One region of the Kitasatospora sp. NPDC092039 genome, then DNA from elsewhere that is predicted to be linked to it. Evidence: riboswitches for the same ligand, from Rfam matches in the RefSeq annotation. Region 1 holds a riboswitch; each other region holds the start of a gene.
The links. Region 1 has a riboswitch for cyclic di-AMP ahead of ACIQI7_RS09470 (M23 family metallopeptidase). Riboswitches for the same ligand answer to the same signal wherever they lie in the genome.

Region 1 (7,326 bases):
GGAGCGCTGGGGAAGTCGGGGGGAAGCGGGCAGGGAACGGTCTGACTGGGCCTGGGCCCGGACGGCGGAACGGCCGCTGGCGGTCCCGGCCTGGAACATCGCCATGAACGCCTGCGCGTCCCGGGCCGAGCGGTGGGGCGGCGCGGGCGGCGGTGGGGGAGCGGCGTGCTGGGCGGGTCGGCCGGTGCGGTCGCGCCGGTGGCTCCGGCGGGGCAGCGGGGGAGGGGCGTCACCGGTGGCGGCGTGCCGGCCGGTGGGCGGGGTCTCCACCATGGGATGACCGGCGGGAGAGGCCGGTCGGGGACCGGGGCTGAACGCCCGGTCGTCCGGCCCGAGGCCGGGGACGGTGGGCGGCAGCGGCTCGGTGAGCAGCGCGTTCGGCAGCAGCAGGACGACGCGCACGCCGCCGTACGGCGAGGGCGCCGAGCTGAGCGTGACCCGGAAGCCGTACTGCTCGGCGAGCCGGCCGACCGCGGCCAGGCCCAGCTGCGGCACCTCGCCCAGCCGGGAGACCTCCAGGGTGCTGCCGCCGGCCAGCGCGGCGGCGGCCTTGGCCACCGCCTGTTCCGGCATGCCGACGCCGCCGTCGTCGATCTCGATGACGGCGCCGTTGTGCACCGGCATCAGCGTGACGAACACCTGGGTGCTGGGCGGGGAGTAGCGGGTGGCGTTGTCCAGCAGCTCGGCGATCGCGTGGATCAGCGCCTCGGCGGCGGCGCCGACCACGGCGGTCTCGGTGCGGCTGCGCACCACCACGCGCTGGAACGGCAGGATGCGCGACTGGGCGCCGCGGACGACGTCCTCCAGGGAGACGGGTTCCGGCCAGTGCCGGCCGGCCCGGGCGCCGCACAGCACGGCCAGGGTCTGGGCCAGCCGGGCCTGTTGGGCGGCCGCGTGGTCGGCCTTGAGCAGGCCCTCCAGCAGCGCGGGGTCGTCGTGGGTGCGCTCCATCTCGTCCAGCAGCGCCTGCTGGTCGTGGGCCATCACCAGGATCCGGCGGGCGACGCTGAGGAAGGCCCGCTGGGTGGAGGCGGTGTGCTCCTGCTCCTGCTGGACGGCGGCGAGTTCGGCGCCGCGGCGGGAGAGTTCGACGGCCAGCTGGTCTTGGAGGGCGAGGAGTTCGCCGTGCAGCCGGTCGGCGCGGCGGCGGTGTGTGACGGACACGGCGCGGTACCGCGCGGCGGCCACGAGGGCGAGGACGGCGAGCACGCCGGTTGCCGTTACGGACCACTGAGTCATCGTCACGCGGCGAATTCTAGGGTGATGATCCTACGAAGGTGTGAACGGATCCCGCCAAGTGACCGGATCTCGTCAATATCGAGTCAATTCGGCGTCAATCGGCGCTCGTTCGACCCCGATCGCACCGCCTGACGAGGCGTCCCACCGGCCTGACCGGCCCCGGCGGCCGGCGGCGGGACCGAGCCGGTCGGCCGGATCGCGTCCTGTGATGTGTGGGGCCTGTGTGCGAGGTGTTGCGGAAGGGGCGTCGTCCGGTGCAGGGGCGCCGAGCCCCGAGGCCGGGCGGGACGGCCGGGGCGGTCAGGCGGGCCAGCCGCGCAGGCCGGCGGTGAGGGTGGCGATGAGGCGGTCGTGGGTGGTGGTGAGGTCCTCGGCGAGCTGGAAGGCGCCGGCGGTGGAGAGGGACGCGAAGCCGTGGGCGAGGGAGCGGACGGTGCGGGCGGCGTGGATCGCCTCGGCGCCGTCGAGGCCGTACTCCCGCAGGACGGCGATGATCACGCCGACCAGCCGGGCGGCCGCCCGGGTCAGGTCGTCGTCGGGCTGCGGGGCCTGGGGCAGGGCGTGGTAGCGGTGCGGGTGCTCGGTGGCGTACGCGTGGTAGGCGCGCAGGACGGCGGCGACGGCGTCGTCCCCGCTGCGTCCGACGGCCGCCTCGGCCAGCCGGTCGGCCAGGTCTCCGGTGACCCGGACGGCGATCATCCGCCGCAGTTCGGCCAGGCCGCCGCTGACGTGCTTGTACAGCGAGGGGGTGGCGACCCCGGCCCGGGCGGCGACGGAGGCCAGGGTGAGGGCCTCGGCGCCCTGCTCGTCGATGAGGGCGAGGGCGTGGTCGACGACCTGGCCGGGGGTCAGTCCTACGCGGGGCATGGGTTCGGGCTCTCCGTACGGGTGGGGTCGGGTGGCGGGCGGGGGCGGGGCTCAGCCGAGTTCGGCGAGGAACGGCAGCAGGGCGTCCGCGGTGGCCGTCGGGTTGTCGGCCATCGGGTAGTGCCCGGACCCCTCGATCATCACCTTCCGCGCGCCCAGGGCGGCGGCCTGCCGGTCGGCGACGAGTTCCGGCTTCGGGAAGTCGGGGTCCGCGCTGCCCATGACCACCAGCGCCGGGCACCGCACCGCGGCCGTCCAGCCGGCCGGCGCCGAGTCGCCGCGGACGTACCCGCGGGTGGCGGCCTTGCGGCCCGGGGTGCGCAGTGCGGCGACCAGGCCGTCCACGTACGCGTCGAAGTCGGCGGGCTTGGCGCCGGGGAAGGCCATCCGGCGCAGGTAGAAGCCCCAGGAGGCCGGCCAGTGGACGAGGGCCGCGCCCATCAGGCCCATGACGCCCCGCATCAGGGCGCCCGGCGGCGGGTTCTCGACGAAGGCGTCGAGCAGGACGATCCCGGCGACCCGCTCGGGCGCGTCCCCGGCGGCCCTGACGACGGTCGCCCCGGTGTAGGAGTTCCCGGCGAGCACGGCGCGCTCGATGCCGAGGTGGTCGAGCAGGGCGAGGACGTCGCCGGCGAGGGCGGCCGGGCCGTAGTCGTCCCAGGCGACGGAGGACTCGCCGAAGCCCCGCAGGTCCATGGTGACGACCCGGTGGCCGGCGGCGACCAGCAGCGGGCGCAGGTGCCGGTAGGCGGCCCGGCTGTCGAGCATGCCCGGCAGCAGGACGACGGGGGCGCCGTCGCCCTGCCGGGTGTCGTCGAAGGCGATCCGGCCGCCGGGAACGGTCAGGTACTGGGTGCTCGGGGTCGTGGTGCCGTTCATGGTGGTCCTCCTCGGGCCGCCGGTGCGGGGCATCGGCGGGTGCCGCCGATAGCCATAAAGCTAAGGCTAATAGCCTTAGCCGTCAAGCGGTCGGCGGACGAGTCGGCGCAGGGGGCGGTCAGACCCCCTCCACCTTGAACGGGTCGTGCTCGCTGAGCAGCTTCTCCAGCCGGGCCTGGTCCACCCGGGTCACCATCTCGTTGGACTCCTGCCGGTCCCGGATCACCTTCGCCAGCGTGAACGCGGAGGTGACGGTGTAGAGGAGGCCGATCCCCAGGAAGGCCCGGGTCCACCCGCCGACCGGCAGGTAGGCGATCCCGACCGCGAGGGCGGTTCCCGAGACGGCGAAGGAGAGGACGGCCTGGATGTAGTAGGCGGCCGTGGTGCGGCTCTGCATCGGTGTGCTCATGGCGTCAGGATGCGGCCGCCCGGTCGGACCGCACATGAGTAGGCGTACTCAGATGGAGCCGTGCATGAGGGGTCGTTCGTTGACGTCCGATCACCTGGGCGTAAGCTGCTCGGAACGGATGGCTTGGAATCAGAGCCTCCTAGGATTAACGTTTGATAACGCAGCGCGGTCGTCAACGCCGTACCCAGACGGCACCGTGCGCCGTCGCCTAATCCCGCCGACCGGCCCCCGGGCAGGTCAGGGAGCCGGGGAACCACGTTCCTTGGGGTGAATCGGCGGGGCCCCGGCCCGGCCGTAGGAGACCTTCCTGCTCCGAACCCGTCAGCTAACCCGGTAGGCGCGAAGGAAGGAAAGGAGCGCGCCTCCCGTGGCGTCGACGCACACCCCGGCACACCCCGGCTCCGCAGCCGGCACCCAGCTTCTCGACCACCCCGGCACGGACGGCCCCGAGGCCTTCGGTGCGGAGGCCTTCGGCCCGGAGGTCGAGACCAACCGCCACCGGATGCCGCGTCAGACCCGCGGAGCCTCCCCGCTGCTCGGCGTCACCGCCGTCGCCGCCACCCTGGGCGCCACCGGCTTCGCCTCGGCCACCCCGGCCGCCGCCCCCGCCGTCGAGGCCCCGGACGAGACCCCGGTCGCCCTCTCCGCCGACCCCGGCCTCGCGCTCGCCGCCCGCATCCAGCACCAGGCCGACAGCCAGCGCACCGCCGCCGAGGAGACCGCCCGGCTGCAGGCCGCGCAGGAGGCGGAGGCCAAGGCCGCCGCCAAGGAGGCCGAGGCCAAGCGCGCCGCCGAGGAGGCCGAGCGGGTCAAGGCCGCCGCCCTCACCCTCCCGGTGAAGGAGTACCGGCTCTCCGCCCACTACGGCCAGAGCGCCCGCTACTGGGCCAACCTGCACACCGGCCTGGACTTCGCCGCCGACACCGGCACCCCGGTCCACGCGCTCGGCCAGGGCACCATCACCTCGGCCGGCTGGGCCGGCTCGTACGGCTACCGGATCGTCGAGACCCTGCCCGACGGCACCGAGATCTGGTACTGCCACCTCTCCTCGATCACCAAGGGCTCCGGCAAGGTCGTCTCCGGCCAGCAGATCGGCAAGGTCGGCGCGACCGGCAACGTCACCGGCCCGCACCTGCACATGGAGGTCCGCCCCGGCGGCGGCGCCCCGGTCGACCCCGAGCCCTGGCTCGAGCAGCGCGGCCTCACCCTCTGACGCACCCGCGAAGGCCCCCGGCCCGGAGCCGCAGCTCCCGGGCCGGGGGCCTTCGCGCGCCGACTCACTCCTCGACGGGCAGCTGCGCCAGGTACGCCTCGATCTCCTCGTGGCCCGGCTCCGGCGCCAGCTCCGGGAACTCCGTCACCAGCAGCCGCGGCAGCCCCGGCACCGTCCACCCGCCGAACAGGTCGAGCGCCGCGTCGACCGCCGCCTCCTCGAACCGGCCGAAGTCCCCGGCCAGTTCGTCCGGCATCGGCCGTCCCAGCGAGGTCAGCTCGGCCAGGTTGCGGTAGCTGCGCCGCATCAGGCCCTGCTCCAGCAGCCGCCGCGCGCCGTCCGTGGCCATGCCGACCGCCAGCACCCGGCCCGGGCCCCAGCCCTGCTCGTCCGGCTCGTCCAGCCAGCCGGCCGGCACCAGCGCCCCGTACGCGGCCAGCCGCTCGTCCTCCGACAGCTCCGCGAAGCCGGCCAGCCAGTCCCGCACCGCCGCCGCGTCCGTGACGTCCACCCCGTGCGCGTGCAGCAGCAGCGCGTACAGCCGGGGCCAGGTCACCAGGTCGGCGCGGCGCAGCAGCCCGGCCGCGACCTCGCCCTGCCACTCGGCCTCCGCGTGCAGCCGCTCCTGGCGCTTGGCGTTCAGCCGCCGGGCCGCCCGCTGGTGGTCGATCAGCAGCCGGACGGCGTCGCCGTAGGCCAGCGGGTCCTCCTCGGGCGCGGGTTGGACGTACAGGTGGAGCCGCTCGTACAGCAGGTGCTCCACCGCGTCGGAGGTCAGTTCGGGCCAGCCGTCGCGCATCCTGCCCTCGCCCAGCTCCAGCAGCGCCAGCACCGCGCGCAGCGGCCCCTCGGCCACCGGCGCGCGGCCCTGCTCGGCCGCCCAGTCGAGCAGGTCGGCGGCCTTGGTGCGCGGGGCGAGCCGCAGGTCTTCGTCGTTCATAGTCCGAACGGTAGCCGCCGGGCGGGGATAGGGTCGGCAGCCATGGTCCCCGTACGACTCACCGGCCCGCGACTGGCCGTCCGCGAGTACCACCACACCGAGCGCGACGTGGACGCGCTGCACGCGCTGTTCGGCGACCCGGAGGTCACCCGCCACCTGCCGTTCGGGCCGGGCGACCGGGAGGAGTGCGCCGACCAGGTCGAGCTCTACCTGGAGGAGGCGATGGCCGGGGAGCGGGACACCTACCGGCTCGCCGTCACCAGGCTCGCCGACGCCGAGGACCCGGCGGACGCCACGCCGGTCGGGCAGGCCTCGCTCACCCTCGACGGGTACCGCGCCGCCCAGCTCGGGTGCGTGCTGGCCCGCGGGTCCTGGGGGCGCGGCTACGCGGGCGAGACCGTCGGCCTGCTCTGCGACCTCGCCTTCGGGCCCCTGGACCTGCACCGGGTGGCCGCGCGGGTCGCCGTGGCCAACGAGGCCTCCGTCCGGGTGCTCACCCGGCTGGGCTTCCGGCGCGAGGGGCGGCTGCGGCACGACGGGTTCAAGGACGGCGTTTGGACCGACTCGTACCTCTACTCGCTGCTCGCCGACGAGTGGCCCGGCCCGGCCGCCCGGACGCAGGGGGGTTAACCCCACCCCGGATCCGCCAGGCCCCCGGATCCCGACCGGCCACCGCATCCACCAGACTGGACACCGTCAGCGGGACGAACGACCGACAGCACGAGGGGCCGGGGGCCGGGATCATGAGCAGCAGCCGCAGCACGGAGGACCGGGAGTGGGACGTCCCGGGCGTCCACGGGGACGACCGGCGCCCCGCCGGGGCCCGCCGGACCGAGCGGCGGCCGGCCCTGTGGCGGGCGCCGTTCTCGGCGTACTACTACCGCGAGGTCGGCTACGCGCTCACCGGGCTGCCGGTGGCGATCGCCGGGTTCGCCGTCTCGGTCACCATGTTCTGCCTCGGCCTCGGCACCTTCGTCACCGTCCTCGGCCTGCCCGTGCTGGGCGCACTGACCAGCCTCGCCCGCGGTTTCGGCCGACTGGAGCGGGCCCGGGTGCGCGGCATGCTGGCCCTGGACGTCCCGGGCCCGGAGCCGGTGCGCCAGGTCCGCCCCGGCAGCTGGGGTGCGATCACCGCGCGGCTGGGGGACGGCGCCGGCTGGAAGGCCGTGCTGTACCAGGTGGTGATGTTCCCCTGGGCGTTGTTCAGCTTCACGATGACGCTGGTGTTCCTGGTGCTCGGCTGGGCCCTGACGCTCTACCCGCTGTACCACTGGGTCTTCCCGACGTACACCTCCTGGAAGGGGTACCGGGTGTTCGACTTCCGCGACAGCGACGGCATCCGGCACCTGTACGAGATCCAGTCGCCCTGGCAGATCGCCGGGCTCTCGCTCGCCGGGCTGCTGCTGGTCTTCCTCACCACCCAGCTGGTCCGCGGCCTGACCAACGTCAACCGGGCCGCCGCCCTGGGCCTGCTCGGCCGCTGACCGCTCCCGTCGGAGGCTTCCGGCGGACCGGGTCCCGTCGGCGGCTTCCGGCGGCTGCCCGGCATCCGGGTATGTAATGGTCACTCATCATGGATGCCCCTATACTCGCCCGCATGACCGAGACGACCATCCGGCTCGCCGACGCGACCGACGCCGACCGGCTGACCGCGCTCATCCAGGCCTCCGGCGCCTACCGCGGCGCGTACTCCGCGATGATCGACGGCTACCGGGTGTCTCCCGACTACATCGCCCGCCACCTGGTGCGGATGGCCGTGGACGCCGCCGACGACCGCCT
Region 2 (7,326 bases), on a different contig from region 1:
GTGATAACCGGCCGTGAGCACCTCCCCGCTGAATGTTGATCTTCGAACGCCGGGAGTCGCGCACTCGTGACCCTCCGTCAAACCATTCACATGCTGTGAGACATCTCACGCACCCCGGGTGCAACGCCCGTCCCCGCGGTTCGCGTCGTGGCAACCACCGGCGGCCGTGCGGGGGTTGGGTGAAGAATGTCCGGATTGTAGGCAAAGCGCCCGGACCGGCGCCGGAGACGCACCGGGTTCGCGCGGGGTCCGCACCGTGACCGCGCGAATCCTGTCCGGCAGCCGACTGCAAGCCCGGCGGGCCGATGTCCTACGATCTCCGGCATGAGCACCGCAGCCATTCCGGGCGCGCCACTGCCCGTCCGCACTCCAGGCTCCCGTGCGCGGGGGCGCCACCGTCGTCCCGAGCGCCCCGAGATCCCGGCCGGCGCCCCGGCCCTGGTGCTCGCCGTGCCCGCGACCGCCGGGCCCGAGTCCCGCTCGGTCGTCGAGGAACTGCTCTCGATCGTCCGCACCGAGCAGAACGGCGTGCAGACCGCGGTCGGCTACCTCCCCGGGGGCGGCGCCGAGGTCGCGGGCGGCGAGGACCGCACGGTGGCCGAGCTGCTGGCCCTGGCCGCCGAGGCCGGGCTGCCGATGCCCGTCCTGGTGCCGCTGGTGCCCGGCCCGCACACCTTCCTAAGCGAGCTTCACGCGCTCGCCGCCGAGTACGGCGCCCCCATCACCGACCCGCTGGGCCCGCACCCGCTACTGGCCGAGGCCGTGCACGTCCGGCTGTCCGAGGCCGGGCTGGCCCGGGCCGACCGCGCCCGGCTGTTCGCCATCGCGACCGCCGCCGACGGCGTGGTGCTGACCACCGTCGGCGGCGAGGACGCGGCCGCCGCGGCCGGCATCACCGGTGTGCTGCTGGCCGCCCGACTGGCCGTGCCGGTCGTCGCCGCGGCGCTCGACGTGCCCGGGTCGGTGGCCGCGGCCGTCAACCACCTCAGGGACACCGGCTCGCAGCGCCCGGCGCTGGCCCCGCTGGTGATCGGCCCGGAGGCGGACTCCGAGCTGCTCGCCACCGCCGCCGAGGAGACCGGCTGCCCGTCGGCCGCGCCGCTGGGCGCCTACCCGTCGGTCGGCCAGCTGATCGCCTCCACCTACCTGGCCGCGCTGCCCGTGCCGTCCGCGGAGGACCTGGCGCGGGCCGAGGCGGAGGCCGCGGCCGCCGCCTCGGCCGAGGGGGCCCTGGAGGGCGTTCGCGGCGCCCACGCGGCCGCCGAGAAGCCCCTCGGGCAGTAGTCGACACCGCGCGCCGGTTCGCGCGCGCAGAAGGGCCCGGAACGGTTCGCGTTCCGGGCCCTTCGCATTGGCCCCCGCCGCATTGCCCGCCGGCATCGGCCCCCGCCCTGTCGGGCCGGGAATGGGATTGGCCCCTTCCGTGGCTGCCGCGGAAGGCCCCGTCCCGTACGGGGAGTCGGACGGCGATGAAGTGGAATGTCCGTTCTGGCGTCATTTGAAGGGAAATGGGGAGCGCGGCCCCGGGCACTTGAATCGAGGCCGCTCCCCCGGTCTTCGGAGCGCACTGTTCCGCGATTCGACGCTCCGTCACGTCACTTCTGAGGCGAAGCCAGTTGTCGCTTTCTGCAACGACATTGCTTGAAAACGATCATTTACGATCATGCTCGGCCGCAATTTTGGCAGTTTCCACTAAACCGTGATGTGCGTCACAGGCATTTGCGGTTGAACTTAAGTCTGATTAACGTGCTCCCCGTTCGTGACCACACGAACCCGGTCATCCGCAACGCCGAGTCCTGCCGTCGGATGTCCTGGCAGCGCGAAAACGCACCACGGCAGGAGCGGGGGAACCACAGGTAAGTCGCCCCGGACCGCTCTTCGGAACGGTCCAGGGCTAGGGGTGAAGCCGCGCTCACCGCGCGGCCGGGCAACTCCAGCCCGAATCCGACAGCTCACCTCGCAGGCGTGGGAGAGGACCGCGTCTTCATGCTGCCCACCAACGGCACCAGCCTGTCCAGCCGCACCCGCCGCGTGATCGCCGCCCTCGGCGTCGCGGGCGTCGGCCTCACCGTCCCCTGCCTCACCTCGGGCACCGCCTCCGCGGCCACCGTCGCCACCTGGGACAAGGTCGCCCAGTGCGAGAGCGGCGGCAACTGGAGCATCAACACCGGCAACGGCTTCTACGGCGGCCTCCAGTTCACCTCCAGCACCTGGTCCGCCTTCGGCGGCACCGCCTTCGCGGCGCGCGCCGACCTGGCCACCAAGGACCAGCAGATCGCCGTCGCCGAGAAGGTCCTCGCCTCGCAGGGCCCCGGCGCCTGGCCCGTCTGCTCCGTCAAGGCCGGCCTGACCAAGGGCGGCACCCCGGCCGCCGTCGACACCTCGGCGGGCTCCACCGCCGGCTCGACCACCGCCGCGCCCGCCCAGAGCGCCAAGCCGGCCGCTCCGGCCGCGAAGCCCGCCACCAAGCCCGCGCAGGCCCCGGCCGCCAAGCCCGCCGCGCCCGCTCAGGACGCTCAGGACGCCGGTGACTCCGCCGCCTCCGGCAGCCGCGGCGACTGGGCCCAGAAGCGCCAGCAGCAGGCCCAGGGCGGCGACTACACCGTGGTCGAGGGCGACTGGCTGTCCTCGATCGCCGACCGGCACAACGTGCAGGGCGGCTGGGAGCGGCTGTACGAGCTCAACCGCGGCACCCTGACCGACGGCCCTGACACCATCTACCCGGGCCAGCACCTGTCCTTCGACGGGTCGTCCGCCGACAAGTCCGGCGCGGACTTCACCTGGTTCGACCGCTCGCAGAAGTCCGGCCGGTCCGCGAACGGCGGCGCCGTGAACGCCCAGCCGACCGCCCAGTCCCAGGCCCCGGCCGCCAAGCCCGCTCCGCAGCCCCAGGCCCAGACTCCGGCTCCGGCTCCGGCTCCGGCCGCCACCGGCAGCATGGCCGCCGCGGTCTCCTTCGCCGAGTCGAAGGTCGGTCAGGCGTACGTCTATGGCGGCACCGGCAACGGCGGCTGGGACTGCTCCGGCCTGACCCAGGCCGCGCTGCGCGCCGCGGGCATCTCCGTCCCGCGCGTCGCCGCCGACCAGGCCGCCGCCAGCACCCACGTCTCGCTGGACAGCCTCCAGCCGGGCGACCTGCTGTTCTGGTCCAACAACGGCAAGGACTCCGGCGTCTACCACGTCGCGATCTACGTCGGCAACGGCAAGTACGTCGAGGCCGCGAACCCCAGCTCCGGCGTCCGCGAGCAGACCATCGCCAACTGGGCCCCGGACTTCGCCGGCCGGGTCTGAGGACGGCGAACGGCCGACAGCGTTCGGACGACGGCTGACAGATTTCAGCTGACAGATAACAGATAACAGATAACAGATTTCATCATCTGTCAGCTGTCAGTCATCGTCCGAACGCTGACCACCCGCCACCCCCGGGGAGAGTCTGGTCGCTCTCCCCGGGGGTTCCGGCGTTCCCGCCCGGACCGCCCGCCCTGCTCCCGTTCCGCGGATCCGCCGTATTCCGTGGTGGACACCTCCTCGCAACGGGCATGCTGCTGCTCTGCACCCGAGGAGGAGTCACATGGCCCAGGTCACCGTCACCCTCGACGCGAACCTCGCGATCGACGCGATGATGCTCTCCGGCACCAAGAACCCACAGGACGCCGTCGAGCTGATCCTGCGCGACTACCTGGCCCGCGGCCGCCGTACCGAGACCCGCACCGGCGAGGCCGCCGACGGACACCGGCTCACCGCCGACCGCCCGACGGCGCAGGAGGGCTGACCACCCGACGGCCGCCGAGCCGTCCGAACTCCGGCGGCCGGCCACCCCCGAACCCCGGGCGGCCGACCGCGCGCACGCCGAGGGGCCCCGGAGAGCAACCGCCCTCCGGGGCCCCTGCGTCGGCCGTGACGGCCGGGGCTCAGCGCGCGCAGGCCCCGGTGGACCCGCGCATCACCAGCTCCGGCTGGAACATGAACTCGCCGCGCTGGACGGCGTTCCCGCCGACCTCCTCCAGCAGCGCGTCCACCGCCGCCGTGGCCATCGCCTCGACCGGCTGCCGGATCGTGGTCAACGGCGGCTCGGTGAAGGCGATCAGCGGCGAGTCGTCGAAGCCGACCACCGACACGTCCTGCGGCACCGACAGCCCGCGCTGCCGCACCGCCCGGATCGCCCCGAGCGCCATCATGTCGCTCCCGCAGACGATCGCCGTGCAGCCCTTGTCGAGCAGGGCGCCGGCCGCGGCGTGCCCGCCCTCCACGCTGAACAGCGTGTGGTGGACGAGGCCCTCGGCCTCCTCCCGGGTGCGTCCGAGCACGTCGCACATCGCGGCCGTGAAGCCCTCGATCTTGCGAAGCACCGGCACGTACCGGCGCTGACCGACGGCCAACCCGATCCGCTCGTGCCCGAGTTCCGCCAGGTGCTGGACCGCCATCCACATCGCGGAGCGGTCGTCCGGCGAGATGAACGGCGCGTCGATCTTCTCGCTGTAGCCGTTGATCAGCACGAACGGCACCCTGCGCCCGGCCAGCCGGGCGTAGCGGTCGTGGTCCGCGGTGGTGTCGGCGTGCAGCCCGGAGACGAAGACGATGCCCGCCACCCCCCGGTCGACCAGCATCTCCACCAGTTCGTCCTCGGTGGACCCGCCCGGCGTCTGGGTGCACAGCACCGGCGTGAAGCCGTGCCGGCTGAGCACCTGTTCGATCACCTGGGCCAGCGCCGGGAAGATCGGGTTGCTCAGCTCCGGCGTGATCAGACCGATCAGCCCGGCGCTGCGCTGGCGGAGGCGGGTCGGCCGCTCGTAACCGAGCACGTCGAGCGCCGCCAGCACGGTCTGCCGGGTGGCGGCGGAAACGTTCGCCTTGCCGTTGAGCACGCGGGAGACGGTGGCTTCGCTGACCCCCGCCTGCGCCGCGATGTCTGAGAGTCGCGCCGTAGTCACGGTCCCAGAGCCTATTCCAACCACGTCAGACCGCCCACCAGCCGGTGGTGTCCGGAGCGAGCACCGTCTCGCCGCCGTCCACCACGAGGTCGGTCGAGGCCAGCAGCAGCGTGCCCGGGGCGGCGATCCGCACCGGCTCGCCGGTGGTGTTCACGGTGCAGACGAAGGCGCCGCGGCGGAACGCCAGGGTGCCCTCGGGGCTGTCCAGCCACTCGACCCCGGTGCCGGCGCCGAGGTCGGGCTGCGCCCGGCGGACGGCCAGCGCGCTGCGGTAGAGCTCCAGGGTGGACGTCGGGTCGCCGGTCTGCGCCTCGACGCTCAGCCCGGCCCACTCGGCCGGCTGCGGCAGCCAGGACGGTCCGCCGGCCACCGGGCCGAAGCCGTACGGGGCCTCGGTGCCGGACCACGGGATCGGGACGCGGCAGCCGTCGCGGTAGCCGTCCTGGCCGGCCTGGCGGAAGAAGGACGGGTCCTGGCGGACCTCGTCCGGCAGGTCGGTGACGTCCGGCAGGCCGAGCTCCTCGCCCTGGTAGACGTACGCGGAGCCGGGCAGCGCGAGCATCAGCAGGGTGGCGGCGCGGGCGCGGCGCAGGCCGAGTTCGCGGTCGCCGGGGGTGCGGATCTGGGTGCCGAGGCCGGGCTCGTTGGCGAACCGGGTGGCGTGCCGGGTGACGTCGTGGTTGGACAGCACCCAGGTGGTGGGGGCGTCGACCGGGCGCATCGAGTCGAGCGAGAGGTCGATCACCTCGCGCAGTGCGGCGGCGTCCCAATCGGTGCCCAGGTACTGGAAGTTGAAGGCCTGGTGCAGCTCGTCGGGGCGGACGTAGTTGGCGGTGCGCTGGACGGTCGGGGTCCAGGCCTCGGCGACGCCGATCCGCTGCCCCGGGTACTCGTCGAGGATCTTGCGCCAGCTGCGGTAGATCTCGTGCACGCCGTCCTGGTCGAAGAACGGCATGACGTCGTTGCCGAGCAGCTTGAGCTGGTCGGCGCCGCCGAGGTCGGGCAGGCCGGGGGCCTTGACCAGGCCGTGGGCGACGTCGATGCGGAAGCCGTCCACGCCCATGTCGAGCCAGAACCGCAGGATCGAGCGGAACTCGTCGGCGACGGCCGGGTTCTCCCAGTTGAAGTCGGGCTGCTCCGGGGCGAACAGGTGCAGGTACCAGTCGCCGGGGGTGCCGTCCGGGTTCTCGGTGCGGGTCCAGGCCGGGCCGCCGAAGATGGACTCCCAGTCGTTGGGCGGCAGTTCGCCCTGCTCGCCCTTGCCGGGGCGGAAGTGGTAGCGCTCGCGCAGCGGGGAGCCGGGGCCCTCGCGCAGCGCGCGCTGGAACCACTCGTGCTGGTCCGAGGAGTGGTTGGGCACGAGGTCGACGATGATCCGCAGGCCCAGGTCGTGGGCGTCCCGGATGAGTGCGTCCGCGTCCAGCAGGGTGCCGAACATCGGGTCCACCGCGCGGTAGTCGGCGACGTCGTAGCCGGCGTCCGCCTGCGGCGAGGCGTAGAACGGCGAGAGCCAGACCGCGTCCACGCCGAGGTCGCGCAGGTAGGGCAGGCGGCTGCGGATGCCGGGCAGGTCACCCATGCCGTCGCCGTTGGAGTCGGCGAAGCTGCGCGGGTACACCTGGTAGATGACCGCGTCCCGCCACCAGCCTCTGGACGCGCTGACGGTCGCCTCGTGAGCGGTGTCGGCGGCAGGCCGGGAGGTGTCGGCCAGGTTCTGGGTCATGGACGGTATCCCTTGGGGACTAGAGGAGAGCGGACGGCGCCGGGACGTGGAGGCGCGGGACGACGTGGTGGGCGCGCTGCGGCGCGGCGGCGCGCTACGACTTGGAGGCACCGGCGGTCAGGCCGGTCACCAGGTGGCGCTGCACCAGGTAGAAGAAGGCCGCGGACGGGATCGCGATCAGCACGGCGGTCGCGGCCATCAGGTTCCACTGGGCGTCGTGCTCGCTGACGAAGGTCTGGAGTCCTACCGCCAGCGTGTACTTGTCGGAGCTGAGCATGAAGGTGGAGGCGAACGGCACCTCGGCCCAGTAGGTGAGGAAGGAGTAGAAGGCGGCCACCGCCAGGCCCGGGCGGGCGAGCGGCAGCACCAGCCGCCAGAAGGTGCCGAACGGGGAGAGCCCGTCGACCCGGCCGGCCTCGTCGATCTCCACCGGGATGGTGTCGAAGTAGCCCTTCAGCAGCCAGGCGCAGTACGGCACCGTGGTGGTCGAGTAGACCAGGATCAGGCCGACGTAGCTGTCCAGCAGGCCGAGTTCGGAGAGCATCGTGTACATCGGCACGATCAGCACCGCGATCGGGAACATCTGGGTGACCAGCAGCGACCACATCAGCGGCTTGTGCCCGGGGAACTTCATCCGGGAGACGGCGTAGCCGGTGGTGGCGGCGACCAGCA
Region 3 (7,326 bases), on a different contig from region 1:
AGGTAACAGAATTCAGATGACAACTTTCGAAATCTGTTATCTGAACGTTGTCATCCGTCCACTCCGCTCTCCGTGGCCTCCCAGCGGCGATCAGCTTTCTCCCAGCTGGCGTTAGGGTTGTTCCTCGCGCCCCGGCGGGGGGAACCGGGGTGACCTCCTCGGATGTCCCCAGCGGAGGGGACTGGAGTTCGAGGCGTGGGAGCAAGTAGGACATGGGTCTGACGAGCCACAAGGTGCTGGCGCTGACCGCACTGGTCGCGGTCGTGATGATGGTCGGCACGGTCTGGTTGTGGCCCAGACTCGCGAAGAAGACCTGGCAGGCGGTGCTCGGCCGGATCGGCGCCCTGCTCGCCACCCAGCTCGCGGTGCTCGCCGCGCTCGGCCTGGTCGCGAACAACTACTTCGCCTTCTACAGCAGTTGGGACGACCTGCTGGGCACCGGCGACACCGGCCCGGTGGTCATACACAACAAGGCGGACGCCTCCGGCCGGCTGATGGTGGAGACGGTGGGCCAGGCCTCGGTCAAGGGCGGCGGCGCGATGGGCCGCGAGCCGAGCCAGTCCGGCGAGATCCGCAAGGTCCGGATCGACGGCGCGGCCAGCCGGCTGTCCACCGAGGGCTACGTCTACCTGCCCCCGCAGTACTTCCAGCCGGAGTACGCCCAGAAGCAGTTCCCGGCCGTGATCGTCAGCACCGGATTCCCAGGAATCGCGGAGAACCTGATCACCCGCTTCAACTACCCGGGCGCCGCACTCAAGCTGCTGCAGGAAGGCCGGATGCAGCCGACCGTCATGGTCCTGGTGCGTCCCTCGCCCGCGCTGCCGCAGGACACCGAGTGCGAGGACGTCCCGAACGGCCCGCAGTCCGACACCTACTTCACCAAGGACGTGCCCTCGGCGATCCAGGCCAGCTACCGGGTCTCCACCGACCCGCAGGCCTGGGCGTTCATGGGCAACTCGACCGGCGGTTACTGCGCGCTCAAGCTGGCCATGCGCCACCCGGACGTCTTCCCGACCGCCGTCGCGCTCTCCGCCTACTACGACGCCGCCGACGACCCGACCACGGGCGACCTCTTCGGCGGCAGCAAGCAGCGCCGCGACGAGGCCAACCTGATGTGGCGGCTGAAGAACCTGCCGCAGCCGAAGGTGTCCGTGCTGCTGGCCGGAACCAAGAAGGGCGACGGCGGCTACCGGCAGGAGACCGAGGCCTTCGTCGACGCGGTGCGGAGCCCGATGAAGGTCTCGTACAGCATGCTGGAGAACGGCGGCCACAACTTCGAGACCTGGAGCGCCCTGCTGCCGTCCTCGCTGGAGTGGCTGTCCCAGCACCTCAAGGTGCCGAACCAGACCGTCTGAACCTGACCGACCGCGAGCCCGAACGAGCGGCCCCGAAGGACCAGACCCCCAACGACCGAACCACAACGAGCGGACCGCAACGACCGAACCCCCGGAGCCACGGCCCGGGGGTTCGGTCGTTGCGGTCCGGTCCAGGGCCGGTCGGGTCGTTCAGGAGCCTCACGGCCCCCGCCCGGCGGTCCCGCCGCTCAGGCCACCCGCTCCAGCGTCCCGGTGTGCAGCTCACCGACCCGGCCGCCCTCGCCCTCGAAGGTCCAGAAGGCCCGCACCGTCAGCTTGCCGAGGTCCATCACATGGCTGACGGTGATCCCGCTCTGCTCGGTCCAGCTGACGAAGTAGATCTCCGGCGCGACCTCGGCGACGTGCAGCCGCACGTCCTCCCACTGGCCCGCGGACTCGCCTAGGCCCTCCCAGCGCAGCCGAGTGCCGTCGGCCGAGTAGGTGTTGCGGAAGGCCGCGCCGTTGTCGGCCTGGAAGAGGTAGGTGCGGCCGGCGAAGGCGGGCAGGGGCGCGGTCATGGTGGGGCGGGTCCTCGTCTCGGTCAGGTCGCGTCTGTCGGGTCGTGGCGAGCACCCGGTCGGGCTCGCCACTCTTGTGCACGGCGGATGATGTCCGACTCCCAATTTATCCGACCGGGCCCACTCGGTCAGGTACTCGCCACGGTACGGCCCGCCGCCAGGTCGCCGCCAGGCCACCAGCGCTGCCGGCAGGCAGCTCACCGGCCTGAACCGCCCTGGAGCGTGCCCTGTCCCCGCCGGCCGGAACGTCCGCCCGGCCCGGCCGCAGCCCGCCGCTCCCGGAGAACGATCAACTCGGCTGCCACCCGGCGTCGTTGATCGACACCACTGTGAGCTGCGCGACAACGGGGCGGCCCGGGTTGTCCGTTCACGGACGACCCGCCTAGCCTGCAACGGTCGTCCGCCCTCGCGGACCCCGCCGCCGGGACGCCGAGTCCCGTCCACCCGCCGGCGGGTCACCGAGCACCACAGCGGACGGGAGCGGGGGAACCAAGGTCAGCGCCCGGCCCGTACGCTCCCGCGTGCGGCCGCGGCTAGGGGTGAAGCCGTCCCACCGGCGGCCGGGCAACCTCAGCCCGAATCCGACAGCTCACCTCGCAGGCGTCGCAGAGGTCACCCCATGCACCAGCCTGCCAGCTCCACGCACCGGCCCGCGCTCGCTCCCGCGCCCGCCCGCCGCCGCGGCCCGCGCCACGCCCGCCCGTCCCACCGAGGCCGCAACGCCGCGCTCGCCGCCACCGGGGCGTTCGCCATCAGCGGCGCCGGCCTGCTCGGCCTGCCGTCCGTCAACGGTGCCCAGGCCGCCACCGCGCCGACCGTCACCCAGGACCGGCTCGCCCCCGCCACCATGGTCGCGGGCAAGGCCACCACCGCCTCGCTCGGCCTGCACTCCTCGGCCTGCTTCACCGCGAAGACCGTCGGCGTGGGCGTGCGCGACGCGCGCGGCACCAACCTCGACTTCCCCGGCAACGCCTCCAACGTGCAGATCTGCCCGAGCGGGGTCAGCTTCACCAGCGGCGCGCGCACCCTGCCCGCCGGGACGTACACCCAGTTCGGCTTCTGGCAGGACCTCGGCGGCGGCTGGCACAACCTGCCCTCGCAGCAGCTGGTGGTCTCCGCCACCGGGACGTCCACCCCGACCGCGTCCCCGACCCCGACCCCGACGGCCACCCCGACCCCGACCCCGACGGCCACCCCGACCGCGACCCCCACGGCCACGCCGACCCCCACGGCCACGCCGGGCACCACCCCCAGCACCACCCCGAGCCCGAGTACCCCGGCGCCGTCCTCCCCGGTCGCCGGCAAGTCGCTGACCTGGTCGGACGAGTTCAACGGCGCGATCAGCTGGGGTCAGCGCTGGGTCGGTGACAAGAGCACCGCGTACCGCTACGGCAACCACAACCCGGGCGACAACAAGCTCGACTGGCTGAACAGGAACAACGTCGGCGTCGCCAACGGGATCGCCACCTTCACCGCCACGTCCGGCGGTCCGGTGCTGGAGAACGGCAAGCAGTCCTGGAACACCGGCTTCCTGACCACCGAGGGCTCCAGCGAGGGCTTCCAGGTCAAGACCGGCGACTACGCCGAGACCCGGGTCAAGCTGCCCGCCGGCAGCGGCGCCTGGCCGGCCCTGTGGACCTGGAAGAACGGCAACGGGGAGATCGACTCCTTCGAGTACCACCCCGACAACCCGAACCTGCTGGAGCTGACCAACCACGTCAACCCGGGCAACGGGAAGTACTACACGGACGCGAGCGCGATCGCGAAGGACCAGTGGGTGACCATCGGCACCTACTACGGCGCCGCCTCGGTGGACTGGTACGTCAACGGCGTCAAGGTCTTCTCGGACGGTAAGGGCGTCGGCACCGGCTGGTCGGCGTACCTGATCCTCAACCTCTCGGTGTGCGCGGGGCAGTACCACCCCGCGCCGCAGGGGACCGCCCCGATCGCCTTCGCCGCCGACTACGTCCGCGTCTACCGGTAGGACGGGCGCGGCGAGGGCGGGACGCCGCGAGGCGTCCGGGCCCGGCGGACCGCCCCGCCGGCCGGAGGATCCCGCAGACAGGAGCATCCCGCCGGTAGGGCCACTCCTGTCGGCGGGACCAGGTGGTTCAGGAACGGGCGACCCTCTCGACCACCGTGATGTCGAACGGCTGCCGGTTGTTGGCCTCGTTCCGGTCGTCCGCACTGCGCACTGTGACCGCCCCGCCGCCCAACCTGCCCGCCGGCAGGCGCGGGTCGAGCCGGACCGGGATGAGGGCGGTCGCGCTGCGCGCTTCCCGCAGACCCGGGCCGAACACGCACCGCACGATGCGGCCGTGGGCCATCACCTGGCAATCGGACGGGAAGTAGGGGCCCTCCGCGGTGACGCCCTCCGGCAGGGCGACCACGACCGTGAACGGGGACGCGGTGGTGTCCGGGCCTGCGTTGCCGACGAAGGCGTGGATGGTGGTGGTGCCGCCGGCCGTGGCCGCGTCCGGGTCGAGCCTGACCACCTCCAGGTCGGAATCGGACGTCCGGGCGGCGGCCGGCGCGGGCAGCGTGGAGGCCCCGGACGTTCCGGACCCGGACCCGGTGCCTGCCCCGGGCTTCACCGGCGCGGGCAGGGTGGAGGCCTCAGGCGTCGACGGCGCGGGCAGGGTGGAGGCCTCGGGTGTCGACGGGGCCGGCAGGGTGGAGGCCTCGGGCGTCAACGGCGCGGGCAGGGTGGTCGCCGTGGGTGCGCCCGCCGTGACCTCCAGCGCGGGCCGGGGCTCGGGCCGCCGCAGCGCCCAGGACGGGTCGCCGGCCAGCACCATCACCGCGCACCCCGCCGCCACGGCCGCGACCAGCCCGGCCCCGCCGGACCTCCGCCCTCTCGCGGTGCGCCGCCCGTCACGGTGCGGCCCCTCGCCACCCGGTGCGTCGCCGTCCCGCACGCCGCGGTGCTGCTGCTCCATCCCCGCTCACCCTGCCCTCGCATCCCGGCCGCCCGCGCCGTCGCGGGCCGCGTCGGCACCAGGTTGGCGGAGCCGCCGCCCGAGCCCGGTGGCAACCCGCCCGTCGTCCGCCCGAACGGATGACGCGACGGGCCGTCCCGGCCGGGACGGCCGACAGCGGGGGCTGACGAGCGGTCAGGGGGCGAGGACCTGCCCCAGCCGGGTCGCGATCTGCTGCATCACCGGTACGAGCGAGGCGGCCCCGGTCGGTTCCTCCAGGGCCCGGATGCGGGCCTCCGGTCCGGAGACCGAGAGGGCGGTGGGCGTCGGCGCGCCCGGGACGGCGAGCGCGATGCAGCGGACGCCGATCTCCTGTTCCTGGTCGTCGACCACGTAGCCGCGCTCGCGCGCCTCGGCGAGCTGGCGCATCAGCTCCTGCGGGTCGGTGACCGTGTACTCGGTGTGCGCGGGCAGCGGATTGGGGCCGAGGACGGCGCGCGCCTCGTCCTCGGGCAGCTGGGCGAGCAGCGCCTTGCCGACGCCGGTGCAGTGTGGCTGCACCCGTCGGCCGACCTCGGTGAACATCCGCATCGAGCGGCGCGACTGCACCTGGCCGACGTACACCACCTCGCCGCCCTCCAGCACCGCCAGGTTGGCGGTCTCGCCGGTGGCCTCCATGAGCTCGGCCAGGTACGGGCGGGCCCAGCTGCCGAGCAGCCGGCCGGCCGTCTCGCCCAGGCGGATCAGCCGGGGGCCGAGGGTGTAGCGGCGCGCGGTGTCCTGGCGGACATAGCCCTGCTGGACGAGGGTACGAACCAGTCGGTGGATGGTCGGCATGGGGAGGCCGGAGGTGGTGGAGAGCTCGCTGAGCGTGGCCACGCCGCCGGAGTCGGCCAGCGCCTCCAGGAGTTGGAAGGCGCGCTCGACGGACTGCACGCCGCCGCCCGCGCGGTCGGCGCCTGTCGTCGATGCTGGGTCGGGGGTCGCAACCACCGGCGTTCCCTTCGCTGTCGGGGAGGAGTGGAGTCCCGGCGATCTCTTCAACAAATCGTTGAAATTCTGTATCGCGGAAACTAGTCTCCACCTTACAGAATCGAACTCGCCGAACTCGGCGGTCCCGATCGAGGAAGTCCCCAGCGAGTTCGCCGAGCGACTTCGCGGAACTACTTCGCCGACCGAGTTCGCCGACCGAGTTCCCTGAGAAGTTTCCGGAAGGGGTTCCCGCCGGAGCTTCCTTCGCCAGGTCCAACCGTCTTAGGAGTGTCCTGCTCATGGCTGCAGATCAGGGGCCGTCGCCCAGCCTCCGGTCGGGGGTACCCCCAACCGCCTCCACCGCCGCTCCGGTCGTCACCGTCGCCGGCCCCCGCGTCCACCGGGCGGAGGAGGTGCTCACGCCCGAGGCGGTCGCCTTCGTCGCCGGGCTCCACCGTGCCTTCGAGGGGCGGCGGCAGGAGCTGCTGGCCAGGCGCAGGACCCGTCGCGCCGAGATCGCCGCCACCGGCACGCTCGACTTCCTCCCCGAGACCGCCGCGATCCGGGCCGGGGACTGGAAGGTCGCCGAGGCGCCCCGCGCACTCCAGGACCGCCGGGTCGAGATCACCGGCCCGACCGACCGCAAGATGGTCGTCAACGCGCTCAACTCCGGGGCGAGGGTCTGGCTCGCCGACTTCGAGGACGCCACCTCCCCGACCTGGGAGAACGTGGTCGGCGGCCAGGTCAACCTGATCGACGCCTTCGAAGGCCGGATCGACTTCACCAGTGAGACCGGCAAGGCGTACACCCTCAAGCCCGCCGCCGAACTCGCCACCGTCGTGGTCCGCCCGCGCGGCTGGCACCTGGACGAGAACCACCTGTTGGTCGACGGCACCCCGGTGGCCGGCGCGCTCGTCGACTTCGGCCTCTACTTCTTCCACAACGCGGCCCGGCTGCTGGCCAGGGGCGCCGACGACCCCAACTCCGGTCCGTACTTCTACCTGCCGAAGACCGAGAGCCACCTCGAGGCCCGGCTGTGGAACGACGTGTTCACCCACGCCCAGGCCGAACTCGGCATCCCGTACGGCACGATCCGGGCGACGGTGCTGATCGAGACCATCACCGCCGCGTTCGAGATGGACGAGATCCTCCACGAGCTGCGCGACCACGCGGCCGGGCTCAACGCCGGGCGCTGGGACTACCTGTTCTCGATCGTCAAGAACTTCCGCGACGCGGGCGGGCACTACATCCTGCCGGACCGCAACAGCGTCACCATGGCCTCGCCGTTCATGGCCGCCTACACCCGACTGCTGGTGCGGACCTGCCACCGGCGCGGCGCCCACGCGATCGGCGGCATGGCCGCGTTCATCCCGAGCCGCCGCGACCCCGCGGTCAACGCGGCCGCCTTGGAGAAGGTCAAGGCGGACAAGGATCGCGAGGCCGCCAACGGCTTCGACGGCTCCTGGGTCGCCCACCCCGACCTGGTGCCGGTCGCCCGGGCCTGCTTCGACGCGGTGCTCGGCGAGCGGGCCCACCAGAAGGACAACCCCGGCCCGGCGGAGC
Region 4 (7,326 bases), on a different contig from region 1:
CGCCGACGAGCTGCTGGTCGCCTTCCGCCGGCTGGAGGAGCTGATCGCCCGCTACCCGCTGCGCGGGATCAAGGGCCCGGTCGGCACCGCCCAGGACATGCTGGACCTGCTCGGCGGCGACACCGGGAAGCTGGCCGAGCTGGAGCGCCGGGTCGCCGGGCACCTCGGCTTCGACCACGTGCTGACCAGCGTCGGCCAGGTCTACCCGCGCTCGCTGGACTTCGAGGTGCTCACCGCCCTCGTCCAGCTGGCCGCCGCGCCGTCCAGCCTGGCCAAGACCATCCGGCTGATGGCCGGCCACGAGCTGGTCACGGAGGGCTTCAAGGAGGGCCAGGTCGGCTCCTCCGCGATGCCCCACAAGATGAACACCCGCTCCTGCGAGCGCGTCAACGGCCTGGCCGTCATCCTGCGCGGCTACGCCTCGATGACCGGCGAGCTGGCCGGCGACCAGTGGAACGAGGGCGACGTCTCCTGCTCGGTGGTGCGCCGGGTCGCGCTGCCGGACGCCTTCTTCGCCTTCGACGGCCTGCTGGAGACCTTCCTGACCGTCCTCGACGAGTTCGGCGCCTTCCCCGCCGTGGTCGAGGCCGAGCTGGACCGCTACCTGCCGTTCCTCGCCACCACCAAGGTGCTGATGGGCGCGGTGCGCGCGGGCGTCGGCCGGGAGACCGGGCACGAGGTCATCAAGGAGCACGCCGTCGCCTCCGCGCTGGCGATGCGCGCGGGCGCCCGGGAGAACGAGCTGCTGGACCGGCTGGCCGCCGACGAGCGGATCCCGCTGGACCGCGCCGCGCTGGACGCGCTGCTGGCCGACCGGCTGTCCTTCACCGGCGCGGCCGGCGCCCAGGTCGCCGAGGTGGTGCGCCAGGTGGAGGCCGTCGCGGCCGCCTACCCGGAGGCCGCCAAGTACGCGCCGGGCGACATCCTCTGAGCGGGCGGCACCTCCTGACGTAGCGTCAGCTCTCCCGTGAGGGCCCCGCCGCCGGACCGGTGGCGGGGTTCTCGCGCGTCGTGGGGACGTGGCCCGGGTCGAACGGCGGAGTGGTGGTCCCGCACGGCCAGTCGCAGTTCGGCTCGGCCACCGGCTGCTCCTCGGGGGCCAGCACGTTGCCCCGTACGGTCGCGAAGGCGATCAGCCCGCCGGCGGCCAGCAGGCCCGCGCAGATCAGCATCGCGGTGTGGAAGGCGGAGTCGACCGAGGCGGGCACCCGGTAGGCGTCGCCGCTCAGCCCGGCCAGCGCCGGCAGGGCGGCCACCGCGAGCAGGCCGGCCGCGCGGGCGGCGGCGTTGTTGACCCCGCTGGCGATGCCCGCGTGCCGGACCTCGACGGCCGCCAGCACGGTCGCCGTGAGCGGCGCGACCAGCAGCGTCATCCCGCAGCCCATCACCGTGACGGCGGGCAGCACGTCCACCCAGTACGAGGAGTCCGGCCCGGTGCGCAGCATCAGCAGCACCCCGGCGGCGCACAGCATCGGGCCGACGGTCAGCGGGATGCGCGGGCCGATCCGCTTGCCCAGGCGGCCGGCCCGGGCGGACAGCGCCAGCATCAGGACGGTGATCGGCACCAGGGCGAAGCCCGAGACCAGCGGCGAGAACCCGGACACGATCTGGAGCTGCACCACCAGCAGGAAGAAGACGCCGCTGAACGCCGCGTACACGCACAGGGTGACCAGGTTCACCGCGGTGAACAGCCGGGAGGAGAACAGCCCGAGCGGCAGCATCGGGTCGGGCGCGCGGCGCTCGACGGCCACGAAGACGACGCCGAGCACCAGCCCGACCGCCCCGCTGATCCAGACCGCGGGGGACAGGCCCTCGCCGGCCGCGGTCAGCGCGTAGGTGATCGCGCCGAGGGCGAGTGCGGCGAGCACGGCGCCGAGCACGTCGAAGCGCCCGGCGGCGCCCTCGTCCCGGCTCTCCGGCACCGAGCGGGTGGTGACCGCGATCACGGCGGCGGCGAGCGGCAGGTTGAGCAGGAAGATCCAGCGCCAGCCGGGGCCGTCCACCAGCCAGCCGCCGAGGAAGGGGCCGACCGCGGCCGACACCCCGCCGAGCCCTGACCAGAGGCCGACCGCCGCGGAGCGGTCGTCAGGGTGGAAGACCGCCTGGAGCATGGCGAGCGAGCCGGGGGTGAGCAGCGCGCCGCCGATGCCCTGGACGGCGCGGGCGGCGATCAGCACGTGGATGTTCGGCGCGGCGGCGCAGGCCGCGGAGGCGATGGCGAACCAGACCACGCCGATCAGGAAGACCTTGCGCCGCCCGTACCGGTCGCCGAGCGCGCCGCCGAGCAGGATCAGGCCCGCCAGGGTGAGCAGATAGGCGTTCAGCGTCCACTGCAGGGACGCCAGGGAGGCGCCGAGGTCGGCGCCGATGCGGGGCAGGGCGACGTTCACCACGGTGCCGTCGAGCATCGCCATGCTGGAGCCGAGCACCGTCGCCAGTAGTACCCAGCGTCCCTGCGCGGTGCCCAGGCGCAGGGTGCCGGCCTCGGAGGTGGCCACGGGCGAATCCTGCGCTGCTGAGGCGCACGTGACAAGGGTCACCGGTGGGTGTGTTGGGTTTGGGCGGTGGGTGAGCGGGCGGGTGCGCAGTGTCGCCGATCTCGGCGCAGGGTCGTGGATCAGTGGCAGGGGGTGAATGGATTGTGTACGCACCGTACGGCCGGGCCTGCGGAGGGTCACCGGGGCAGGGGGGATCGTTGCGGTTTCAAGAGATCGACATTGCTTCACCCGAACGGATGGGTTTTAGTTCAGCGACCGCCCGGCCAGTCCGGACGGATCCACCGGGTGGAACGCCGAGTCCTGCCGCCGCCCGGTGGTTCGAAACGAACTCTGTACGGCAGGAGCGGGGGACCCACAGGTAAGTCGCCGGACCGGAGTTCGCGCCTCAGGGCGCGGGCGTCCAGGACCGGCTAGGGGTGAAGCCGCGCATGCGGCCGGGCAACTCCAGCCCGAACCCGACAGCTCACCTCGCAGGCGTCGGAGAGGAAACTTCCATGCCTGCTCAGGCTCGTCGTATCGCCCTGCCCCGCGCCGCCCGCATCGGCATCGCCACCGCCGTCACCGGCGTGTCGTTCGTCCTCCCGCTCGTCACCGCGGTGAGCGCCCAGGCGCACACCGCTCCGGCCGCCCCGGCCGCCGCCTCCACCGAGGCCAAGCCGGCCGCGCAGGCCGCCGCCCCCGCCGCCGCTCCGGCCGCCCGGGCCGCCGCCCCGGCCGCACAGGAGAGCTACCGCGTCGTCAGCGGCGACACCCTGTCCAAGATCGCCGACGCCAAGAACGTCGACGGCGGCTGGCACGCCCTGTACGAGCAGAACCGCTCGGTCGTCGGTGCCAACCCGAACCTGATCTTCCCGGGCCAGCAGCTCGCGCTGCCGGGTCACGCCGCCGCGCCGTCCGCCGACGCCGCTCCGGCGAAGCCCGCCGCCCCGGCCAAGCCGGCCGCTCCGGCGACCCAGGCCGCCAAGCCGCAGGCCCAGGTCCAGGTGAAGACCGAGGCCGCCAAGCCGTCCGCGCAGCTCCAGACCCAGGTACAGGTCGCCGCTCCGGCCGCGACCGTGACCGCCACTCCGGTCGCCGCCGCCACCTCCGGCTACGTCGCCCCGCTGGCCAACCCGAAGCTGGGCACCGCCTACGGCGTGGCCGGCTCGATGTGGGCCTCCGGCCACCACACCGGCCAGGACTTCGTCGCCGCCACCGGCACCCCGCTGCGCGCCGTCGCCAACGGTGTCGTGGTCAAGGCCGGCAACGGCGGTGCCTACGGCAACGAGGTCGAGATCAAGCTCGCCGACGGCCACTACGCCGAGTACGCGCACCTCTCCTCGATCGGTGTGAAGATCGGTCAGACCGTCACCGTCGGCCAGCAGATCGGCCTCTCCGGCGCCACCGGCAACGTGACCGGCCCGCACCTGCACTTCGAGATCCGCAACGGCTCGGAGTACGGCTCGGACATCAACCCGGTCACCTACCTGCGCGCGCACGGCGTCGCGCTCTGACCAGGGGGCGCTGAGCCTCCAGGGTTTCAGGAACCACCGCTGCTGCGGGGCGAATCGATCCTCCGGGATGGTCATGTCGGGTGACCGCTCGACCGGGTGATCGCCGCACAGTGGACATGGGCGCGGGACACGCCCAGGCCGGCCCGGCCGCACGAGGGGACCTCCTCGTGCGGCCGGGCCGGCCGCTGTCGTTTCCGCGGCCGGGACCGTCGTCCGGGGCTGGGCCCGCCTTCCGCGGCCGGGCCCGCTTTCCGCGGCCGCTGTCGTTTCCGGGCTCGGGTCCGTTTTCCGGGCTCGGGTCCGCTTTCCGGGCCGTCCGGCTCCGCCGTGCCGTTCGATCGGTCGAACGCGGCGTCAACTCCGCTGTGCCGCAGGCTGGTCGCCGTCACCGCGGGCGTCCCCGGCGCGCCATGCTGGCGACGGTCAGCGCCCCGGCCGGTCCGGTCGGTCGGGCGGGTCCGGGAGGCGAGGAGGCCGGATGGCGGTCCGGAGCGGGGACGTGACGGGGGAGACGGTCGGGCGGGAGCGGCCCGGGGCGGGCCGGGTCGACCGTCTGAAGGCGGACTCGGTCGGCCTGGTCGGCGTGGTGTTCATGGCACTCGCGACCGCCGCCCCGATCACCGCGATGACCGGCAACCTGCCGATCATCGTCGGACAGGGCAACGGAGTCGGCGCGCCCGCCGCGTACGTCGTGGCGACGGTGGTGCTGACGGTGTTCTCGGTCGGGTACGTGGCGATGGCCCGGCACATCACCGCGGCCGGCGCGTTCTACGGCTACGTCTCGCACGGGCTGGGCCGGGTGGTCGGGATGGCCTCGGGGCTGCTCGCGGTGCTCGCGTACGTCGTCACCGAGGCCTCGGCGCTCGGCTTCTTCGCGTACTCGCTGCGTGGGCTGGTCCGTTCGCAGCTGGGGGTGGAGCTGGGCTGGGGCTGGTACGCGCTGTTCGGGGCGGCGGCGATCGGGGTGACGGCCTGGTTCGACCTGCATCTGACGGCCAGGGTGCTCGGGGTCGCGCTGGTGCTGGAGATCGGGGTGCTGGGGGCGGTCTCGTTCGCGGTGCTGTTCTCCGGCGGCGGCCCGGACGGGATCGTGCTCGGGGCCGTGAACCCGCTGAACGCGCTGAAGGGAGTGGGGAGTTCGGGCCCGGCGGCGGCCGGGCTCGGCCTGTTCTTCGCGTTCTGGTCCTGGGTGGGGTTCGAGTCCACCGCGATGTACGGCGAGGAGTCCCGCGATCCGAAGCGGGTGGTGCCGCGGGCGACGCTGGTGTCGGTGATCGGGGTCGGACTGCTCTACGTCTTCGTGTCCTGGATGATCGTGTCCGGCAACGGGGTCGAGCAGGCGATCGCGGTGGCGAGCGGCGGGGTGCCGGGCAAGGACGGCAACAGCCTGTTCTTCGACCCGCTCGGCGCGCACCTGGGGGCCTGGGCGGTGAAGGTGTTCCAATGGCTGGTCGTCACCGGCTCGTTCGCCTGCGCGATGGCCTTCCACCAGTGCGCGGCCCGGTACCTGTACGCGATCGGGCGGGAGGGCCTGCTGCCCCCGGCGCTCGGCCGCACCCATCCGCGGCACGGCTCGCCGCACGTCGCCTCGGTGGCGCAGTCGGTGATCGCGGTGGGGCTGGTGGCGGGGTTCCTGGTGGCCGGGATGGACCCGTACGCGCACCTGTACACCCTGCTGGCGCTGCTCGGGACGATGGCGATCCTGGTCGTGCAGACGCTCTGCTCCTTCGCCGTGGTCGGGTACTTCCACGTACGGGGGCGGCACCCGGAGACGGCGCACTGGTTCCGGACGCTGGTCGCGCCGCTGGTGGGCGGGGTGGCGATGGCCGGGGTGGTGGTGCTGCTGGTGCTCAACAAGGACACTGCGGCCGGGTCGGCGGCGCACACGCTGGTGTTCCGGCTGATCCCGTACCTGGTGATCGGGGTGTTCGCGGGCGGGGTGGGGTTGGCGCTCGCGGTGCGCCGGTGGCGGCCGCGGCTGTACGCGCGGATCGGACGGGTGGTGCTGGAGGACGCGGTCGAGCGGTGACGGCCCCGTCGACCGGCGCTCAGCCGCGGTGCACCGGCAGACCGTACTGGGCGGCGGCCAGCAGCTCGTGCATCCGGTGGCCGAAGTCGTCGGCGTCACGGGCGGGTTCGGGGAAGACCAGTCGGACGTCGCGGTGGCCGTGCGGGTGGTCCAGGCGCAGCACCAGGCCGTAGCGGTCCAGGGCGAGCGGGCGGACCTCCGGGTGCCGGGCGAGCACGGCCGGGTCGAGCAGCCGGGTGAGGACGTCGAGCGCCTCGGCGTGGTCGTCGGCGAAGTGGGTGAGCAGCGCGGCCTCGTGGCGGGCCAGTGGGTCCGGGGCGGCGAGGGCGAGGTCGGCGGCGGTGATCGCGCCGGTGCCGTACGGGGTGGCGAGGACGGCGTGGGCGACGTCCACTCGCAGGTGCACGCTGAGGCCGTCGTCGGCGAGGTGGGCCAGGTGCAGCCGGCCGGCCAGGGTGAGGCGGGCGCGGACCCGGTCGCGGACGGCGACGGGGGCGACGTCGGTGACGTCGAGGACGACGGCGAGGCCGTCGGTGGCGCCGGCGGCGGCCGCGGTGAGCGGGTCGTCCAGGGCGGTGCGCAGCCGCAGCCGGGAGCCGTGCACGGAGACCGGGGTGTCCAGGTGGTGGTGCTCGCCCAGGGCGCGGACGGTGAGCGAGGAGGTCGTGCCGAGCAGGCTGTGGATCCGTTCGGCGGTGGTGGGCTCGGGGACCTCGGGGTCGCCGGTGGGCAGGCTCATGGACGGACCTCCAGTTGGTTAGGTGAGCCTAACCTAATATCCGGAGGGGGGAGTGGCAAGCAGGCGTCCGGGGCGGGGGGCGGACGCGCCGAAGGGCCCGGACGCGCGGGCGGCGTCCGGGCCCTTCGGCGGAGTACGTTCGGGCTTTTCGGCGGAGTAGCGGGTCAGCCGATGACGGCCTGGGCGTCGATCTCGACCAGCATCGGCTCCTGCGGCAGCTCGACGAAGACGGTGGTGCGGCACGGCTTCACACCGCCGGGCCCGACGTTCTCGTCGATGAACTCGGCGTAGACCTCGTTCATCAGCGGGAAGTCCGCGCGCTTGGTGAGGTAGACGCGGAACATCACCACGTCCTCGATGGTGGCGCCGCCGGCCTCGACGATGGCCTTGACGTTCTCCAGGGTCCGGCGGGTCTGCGCCTTCACGTCGCCGTGGTGCAGGTATTCGCCGGTGGCCGGGTCCTGCGGGCCCTGGCCGGAGACCTGGAGGATCGGGCCCTTGCGGACGCCCTGGGAGAACATCCAGGCGGGGGCGGGGGCGCCGTCGGTGCGGATCTCGGTCTTCTCG

Region 2: another riboswitch for cyclic di-AMP. It lies ahead of ACIQI7_RS24400 (transglycosylase family protein); the one in region 1 lies ahead of ACIQI7_RS09470 (M23 family metallopeptidase).
Region 3: another riboswitch for cyclic di-AMP. It lies ahead of ACIQI7_RS25210 (hypothetical protein); the one in region 1 lies ahead of ACIQI7_RS09470 (M23 family metallopeptidase).
Region 4: another riboswitch for cyclic di-AMP. It lies ahead of ACIQI7_RS30125 (peptidoglycan DD-metalloendopeptidase family protein); the one in region 1 lies ahead of ACIQI7_RS09470 (M23 family metallopeptidase).

What each region holds. Positions count from the first base shown of each region.
Region 1 covers NZ_JBIVSD010000003.1:670,815-678,140, forward strand. Annotated here, with positions in the region: gene ACIQI7_RS09450 (sensor histidine kinase) at 1-1,239, opposite strand, end outside; gene ACIQI7_RS09455 (TetR/AcrR family transcriptional regulator) at 1,540-2,106, opposite strand; gene ACIQI7_RS09460 (alpha/beta fold hydrolase) at 2,158-2,985, opposite strand; gene ACIQI7_RS09465 (YiaA/YiaB family inner membrane protein) at 3,104-3,394, opposite strand; cyclic di-AMP (ydaO/yuaA leader) riboswitch at 3,590-3,748, shown strand; gene ACIQI7_RS09470 (M23 family metallopeptidase) at 3,762-4,607, shown strand; gene ACIQI7_RS09475 (hypothetical protein) at 4,672-5,547, opposite strand; gene ACIQI7_RS09480 (GNAT family N-acetyltransferase) at 5,590-6,177, shown strand; gene ACIQI7_RS09485 (sensor domain-containing protein) at 6,291-7,031, shown strand; gene ACIQI7_RS09490 (GNAT family N-acetyltransferase) at 7,145-7,326, shown strand, end outside.
Region 2 covers NZ_JBIVSD010000013.1:14,488-21,813, forward strand. Annotated here, with positions in the region: gene ACIQI7_RS24395 (hypothetical protein) at 325-1,284, shown strand; cyclic di-AMP (ydaO/yuaA leader) riboswitch at 1,778-1,979, shown strand; gene ACIQI7_RS24400 (transglycosylase family protein) at 1,966-3,291, shown strand; gene ACIQI7_RS24405 (hypothetical protein) at 3,572-3,772, shown strand; gene ACIQI7_RS24410 (LacI family DNA-binding transcriptional regulator) at 3,912-4,931, opposite strand; gene ACIQI7_RS24415 (glycoside hydrolase family 13 protein) at 4,957-6,654, opposite strand; gene ACIQI7_RS24420 (sugar ABC transporter permease) at 6,749-7,326, opposite strand, start outside.
Region 3 covers NZ_JBIVSD010000013.1:210,741-218,066, reverse strand. Annotated here, with positions in the region: gene ACIQI7_RS25220 (alpha/beta hydrolase) at 213-1,355, shown strand; gene ACIQI7_RS25215 (MoaF-related domain-containing protein) at 1,544-1,873, opposite strand; cyclic di-AMP (ydaO/yuaA leader) riboswitch at 2,327-2,491, shown strand; gene ACIQI7_RS25210 (hypothetical protein) at 2,493-3,857, shown strand; gene ACIQI7_RS25205 (hypothetical protein) at 3,985-4,812, opposite strand; gene ACIQI7_RS25200 (IclR family transcriptional regulator) at 4,987-5,784, opposite strand; gene aceB (malate synthase A) at 6,063-7,326, shown strand, end outside.
Region 4 covers NZ_JBIVSD010000018.1:146,074-153,399, reverse strand. Annotated here, with positions in the region: gene purB (adenylosuccinate lyase) at 1-931, shown strand, start outside; gene ACIQI7_RS30130 (MFS transporter) at 957-2,498, opposite strand; cyclic di-AMP (ydaO/yuaA leader) riboswitch at 2,853-2,990, shown strand; gene ACIQI7_RS30125 (peptidoglycan DD-metalloendopeptidase family protein) at 2,993-3,991, shown strand; gene ACIQI7_RS30120 (APC family permease) at 4,470-6,020, shown strand; gene ACIQI7_RS30115 (DUF2470 domain-containing protein) at 6,040-6,759, opposite strand; gene ACIQI7_RS30110 (RidA family protein) at 6,924-7,326, opposite strand, start outside.